DNA from 2 places in the Alkalihalobacillus sp. MEB130 genome. Region 2 is predicted to be linked to the other one. Evidence: riboswitches for the same ligand, from Rfam matches in the RefSeq annotation. Region 2 holds a riboswitch; the other holds the start of a gene.

What was found. Region 2 has a riboswitch for cyclic di-GMP ahead of N0O92_RS12835 (bifunctional diguanylate cyclase/phosphodiesterase). Riboswitches for the same ligand answer to the same signal wherever they lie in the genome.
Region 1: another riboswitch for cyclic di-GMP. It lies ahead of N0O92_RS04635 (type II secretion system protein); the one in region 2 lies ahead of N0O92_RS12835 (bifunctional diguanylate cyclase/phosphodiesterase).

What each region holds. Positions count from the first base shown of each region.
Region 1 is NZ_JAOANA010000003.1:221,074-224,249, reverse strand. It holds gene N0O92_RS04650 (hypothetical protein) at 1-321, opposite strand, end outside; gene N0O92_RS04645 (prepilin-type N-terminal cleavage/methylation domain-containing protein) at 318-773, opposite strand; gene N0O92_RS04640 (type IV pilus modification PilV family protein) at 773-1,210, opposite strand; gene N0O92_RS04635 (type II secretion system protein) at 1,371-1,595, opposite strand; cyclic di-GMP riboswitch class II at 1,709-1,791, opposite strand; gene N0O92_RS04630 (bifunctional folylpolyglutamate synthase/dihydrofolate synthase) at 2,046-3,176, opposite strand, start outside.
Region 2 is NZ_JAOANA010000011.1:131,553-134,728, forward strand. It holds gene N0O92_RS12835 (bifunctional diguanylate cyclase/phosphodiesterase) at 1-1,207, opposite strand, end outside; cyclic di-GMP riboswitch class I at 1,303-1,387, opposite strand; gene N0O92_RS12840 (YkvI family membrane protein) at 1,556-2,635, shown strand; gene pfkA (6-phosphofructokinase) at 3,136-3,176, opposite strand, start outside.

The sequences.
Region 1 (3,176 bases), on a different contig from region 2:
TCCGTCTTGCAAGTAAAAATAGGGACCTACCTGCTGAATTTGAATTTCATTTCCTGCCCCATCTTTTACGACGTTTCCATTTCCATCAAGCAAATCTACATGATTTCCTCGGTATGACTCCATCTCATGAAGGACAAGTCTGAGCGCCCCTTCTGCTCTGTAAAACTCTTCTTGCGTTTCTACATTGGTTTCTATTGAATTTTTGCTATGTACCGTCACCTTCACGAGCATGGGAGCGGCAATTGAAAAAAGGACAATCACAACTAAAACGGTAACGAGAGCGCCCCCATATTGAGAAGATAAAAGAGTTTTCATATTCATTCGCTCACCTCATTTACAAACCTCGAATAGTGAATCGTCGACTCTAGCACGATCGAAGCGCGAGGTTTTGTAATTTCGAGCTTAACTTGGGTACTTGAATCAGATTCCGTTACTATAAACGTTTCAATCGATTGTGATAACACGCGGCCGTTTGCCCCAGGAAGCCTCATGTTTCCAAGAGTACCTTCCTTTTCATAAATCAACCAAACCGTCTCGTTTTTGACTAGTTTCATATTCGAATCCGATTCCCCAACCCATCTAGCATCGTCTCGCATTTTCTCTGTCATATATTCCATAATGCGCCTTGCTTCTATTTGCACTTCATTTTCTGCAATCACTTGTCTCTGGCCATCCATCGTATAGGAAATTAAGGAATAAGCAACTGGGAGAAACAACCCTAAAATCACAATAACAACCAACACTTCTACTAGCGTAAATCCTCTTTGATTCATCACGGCGTTCTCACCACCGTTACCAGTTCAATTTCGTTTTCACGAGCAACCTCGTTTGAACCGTTAGATACCGTTGTTTCATTTAATACTTTGACCGTCACTTCATGAAACGGACCTTCATAATCAGTAACACGAACGATGACAACGACTTCGTCATGCACGGCAGAGTTACTATAAAGGTTAGTAAGAAGCGTGTATCCACTACACTGACCTTCCATATTACTCCAACAATACTGTCCGATCCCAAGTGTTGGGGTTTGATGAACCACTTTTTCCATTACTTCTTGGGCAACATACGCTATATTCGTTTCTTTCCCCTGACTTTGCGAAACCGTAAGAGTGCTCACCATGAGAGTAACAAGAGGTACAACAATGATACCTGCAATAACAATGGCGACTAGCAACTCAATCAATGTCATACCTTTCTCGTTGTTCATGGTGTGTCCTCCTGTATATTTCTTAGATCAGTTCTTGCAACTATAGAAGAACAATAGTTTTATACTATGTATAAAACAATTTTTATTTTTATAAATAATAGAAAACTATTGTTTGAAAAAAGATGCCGCCACAAAAGGTGGCAGCACATCAAAACTAATCTTATTCCCCATCATTATCAAAATAGCCTTCTATTTGATTTAGGTCATCACCGATATGTTCTTCTATTATATCGAGTTGTTCATCAGACCTATCAATCCAACTAATTACGTTAGGTATTAAAATTGCAGCAAGTAGACCTAAAATCACAATAACAACTAATACCTCAATTAACGTAAAACCGCGTTGATTGTTCAATCCAAGTCGTTTCGTTAAAGCTTTCATCATTCGATGTTCCTCCCTGTTTTACGGAAATATATATCTTTAAGAGTGAAGCTCTTAAATACAAAAGTAGAATGCTAGTTATACCATAAAAAAAGGCCCAAACAAACCAAAGTAATGGTTGTAAAGGCCGGTTGCACCACTCGCTCCGTACGACTTAGGTGCCCAGTTACAAGTCGTATTTCATAGCTCCTTAAATATCATTTGTAGTTATTAAGAACTGGTTAAAATATACCATAATGTGTTTATTTATAGCAATAAAATCTTTTCGGTAAGAATAACCAGATAAATACAGTACATAAGACCCGGTTATTATCTAACTGTATTCATCTTACCAGGTTCATAAATTTTTTCAACATATTTCTATCTTTTTTGCAAGTTGTTTTGGTTTCCGTTATATTGCGCTCTATATATAAATAAATAGACAATCCACAGGAACATTCCTTACAAAAACCATCATATCTTCTCATACATAAATGCAGACTGATGCCACTTCTCCCTAACAGATGAGATAAAATATAATGAACCGGCTACAACTAACATTTCATCCTCACGTAGCGATCGTACTTCTTCTGTTAACGCTAGTTCCCAATCATCATTGTATTTCTTTTGTAATACTTGAGCTTGTTCAAATAGGGTTTGGCTCTCAGCTGCTCGAAAGAACTCAAAGCTAGTAAATGTGAAAGTAGCGTTCATCTTTTCAAAAGGCTTTAATAATACACTCATATCCTTTTCTTTCGTAGCCGCTAGTAAGAATCGGTAAGACTTTTCTGGATAATGCAGTTCAAGTGTTTTGGATAAGGATTCGAATCCTTCTTTATTATGAGCTCCATCAAGAATAATGAGAGGATTGTCACTAATTTGTTCAAACCTACCTGTCCACGTTGTGGCATGCATTCCAGAATAAAAGGCTTCTTCACTTACATAAAAGTCTGCATGGTTCGCGAGTAACTCAATTGCTTTAAACGCAACAGCCGCATTTTGTCTTTGATGCGGACCTGGCATTTGAATCCTTACATCATTGTACTTAGTCGATACGCTTTCTAATGTAAAAACTTGAACTCTTCCATCAACAACAGACAAACGTTCTGAAAAATCCGTTCCTAACTGGTAAAAGGAAGAATGACTTTTGTTAGCTGTATCCTCTATTAGTTGCTGCGCCACTTTTTGGGAAACACCTGAAACAATTGGCACGTTCTCTTTAATAATGCCAGCTTTTTCAGACGTAATTTCCTCCAACGTGTCCCCTAAAATGTGCATATGATCAAACCCAATCGAAGTAATAACCGATACAAGAGGTGTGATGACATTCGTCGAGTCAAAACGACCGCCTAATCCAACTTCGACTAAAGCAATGTCTGGCTTAGCGACGTTTGCAAAGTAATCAAACATGATGGTTGTAATGACTTCAAATTCAGTTGGGCTTCCTAGTTCGGTTTGTGCTAGTTCCTCTACAAGAGGTCGAACACGATTCGCCCCAGCGACAAGAGCCTCTTCTTCAATTGGTTTCCCATTAATCGAAATTCGCTCTTCAAAACACTCAATAAACGGAGATGTAAATGTTCCCACTTTATATCCAGCCGCTTC
Region 2 (3,176 bases):
AACTTGCAGGTGAAATCATCCCCATCGTTGGGTGCGACCATCGAACGAGTGCTTCGACTCCAACCATTTCGTTATTGGTTAGCGTTACTTGTGATTGATAATGTAAAACAAAGTCCTCAGTCGTAATCGCTTGTCTTAATTCTTTCTCTATTAACAACCGATTCGATAACTGATTGTCCATTGACGGTGAATATCTGCGCACTTGATTCATTCCCTTTAGCTTCGCATCATTCATCGCAGATTCTGAATGTTTGATAAGATCATCAACATTTTCACTATCTAGTGGAAAACTACTTATTCCAATGCTTGACGTTAAAATAAAATCATGTTCCTCCCACTGGACTGGTGTTGATAATAATTCAATAATCTGTTCACTATTTTGCTTCATCTTCTCAGCCGTAGTATTAGGATACAAAATAATAAATTTATCACTATTCCATCGTGTAAGTAGAGCGGTAGGTGGTATATGTTGTACTAGGCGCTTTGTAACCTCTTTTAACACCTTATCCCCCGCGTCGTATCCTCCGATGTTGTTAATTAAATTGAAGCGATTTAGATCGATAAATAAAAACGACACGATCTTGTTTTCTTTTTTTGCTTGATCAATCGCTTGCTTCGCCTCTCTTTTAAATTGTGAAGCATTCGCTAAGCCTGTTAATGAATCAATATGTTTGATCGTGTACATTTCCTCTTTCGTATGTTTATAATCAATGGCAATCCCACAAAGTTGTGCAAATTGCTCTAGTTGAGCAAGTTCCTTTCCTGTAGCTTCACGATTTTCTTTAAAATAAAGAGCAAACGTACCGAGTACGTTGTTCGTTGGTGAAAAAATAGGAATAGACCAACAGGATTTTAAATGATGCTTGTTTGCAAGTGTTCGATAGTCATCCCATAGTGAGTTCGTTTCTATATTAGAAACAATCGTTGTTTGCCTCTTGTATACGGCTGTTCCACAAGACCCCGCGTTTGGACCAACTTCTAATCCATTAATTTCCATCAAGTACTCATCCGAAAGATTTAATGAAAACGGTCTCTCTAATTTGTTTTGGAACTGGTTATATAATGATATGGAACAAATCGCCCCGTGAAGCTGCAACTCGACGCTTGCTACGACTGTTTTTAAAATGGATGAAAGGGGTTTGTTTGCTGCAAGCATCCCCACGATTTCGTTTTGCCAATGTAACGTTTCGTTTCTACCTTCCATCATGTGTGTTCCCCCTCAGTTGCTAAAAAACTTATCAAAAAAGCTATTCTACAAGTGGATGCAGAATAGCCAAAAAAATCACATAAATATGTAACATACTTGGTAACCAGGCGATCATAGTATTCCTACCTTAGACCCTAAGCTTTGCGTCCTATTTTTTCAAATAGTTTGCCTTTATCATAATATCGTTCATTTGTATTGGTACTATAGTTATATTATAGGATAATACGACAAAAAACAACACCTTTCGATTAAAAGAGCAATTATTCTAACTTTTGAAAAGCTAATAAGAATCTCCCATAACATCCATACTAAGAATTCTTACAAATACTCACATTGGTGGTGTTTTCTGTGGCAACTGATTCACCTACAAATATTAATGCATTTAAAATTGCAGCAACATATATTGGAACCATTGTAGGTGCTGGCTTTGCTTCTGGTCAAGAAGTACTCCAATTTTTTAGTGCGTTTGGATTGCTTGGAATCTGGGGAATTGTATTAGCATCTGCCCTATTTTTTATCTTTGGTTATATGATATTAGTAATTGGACGAGCATTAAGTGCCTCTGCTTACGTTGAAGTTGTCCGATTTTCAAATGGAAGATGGCTAGGATCGCTTATTGATTTGATTATAACGATCTTTTTATTTGGTGCGCTCGCTGCTATGATTGCTGGATCTGGAGCTATATTTGTCGAACAGTTCGGGTTATCTTCCTGGTGGGGAACGATTTTCATGGCTGTAGTTGCTCTATTTACGGTTATTCGTGGAATCAAAGGGGTTATTAATGCGATCAGTTTTGTTGTACCTGTATTGCTAGTGGCTGTCCTTTTTATTGCGATATATGGAATTTACCGTAGTCCTGTTACAAGTGCTGACCTTGAATTAACGACTACTCTAGTCGGTGCGGCTCCTAACTGGTTTGTTGCTGCTTTGAATTACGCTTCTTTTAATTTAGTCATTGCTGTTGCCATTTTAGCTCCGATTGGACCCAATGCCAAAAACCAAAGTACCCTGTTGTGGGGAGCACTTTTAGGTGCGCTTGGACTTGGTGTTGGTGTGGTCGCCATTTATTTTAGTGTATTATCTAATATTACAGACGTTGCTCATGTAGAAGTACCGATGATTTATATTGCGTCGCTTATTTCACCTATCGTTCAACTTTTGTTTGCGGTTGTTTTGTTATCTGCTGTTTTTTCAACCGCTGTAAGCAATCTGTACGGCTTTGTTTCTCGGATGACCTTTGTTGATCAGAAACACCGCATATGGCTCATCGTTGGAACAACATTTGCCGCTTTCATCGTTAGCCAGGTTGGATTTTCAACATTGGTTACGTATTTGTATCCTGCTGTCGGCTATGGCGGATTTATCTTTTTTGCTGGACTATTATATGTATGGTTCTTCAAACGTAATGAAATAAAAAGTGTAGAGTAAACTGATTAACCAGTTTTCAACCTCCTTGATATCATTAGATTCACCACATCTATGTAATATCTACATTATAAAATAAACTGATAGTGAAATGTTTGATGAAAATTAAACTTCAGACTGTAGACAAAGGCCTTTGAGTTTCATTTCTCAAAGGCCTTTTCACGCTAATTCTCCTATTATTTTTGATCGTTGAATAGTAGGGAATTTCTATCTTTCCTCTCAACAAAGCGGACGGGATGGGAGGGCCGACTCCTGCAGGAGGGAAGGGCAAGTTGAAATCCACCGGCGCAAGCCGGTTAGTTCAACGCCCGCCTGCGGAAAGCGTGCCCCCCATCCCGGGAGCGGATCGAAGCTCCTTTTCAAGTCCGAAATAATCGAGCACTTTTTAACAGATTCGGGGAAGCGCAATGGAACGAGCATGTGGTGAACACATACGCCTTAAAAACAACAAAAACAGCCATTAAAAAACGTGCCAGCTACATAAAAAGCTGGCACGTCTTTTTTTAAATGGAAAGTTGACTTGATAAGTCATACATTTTTGTAT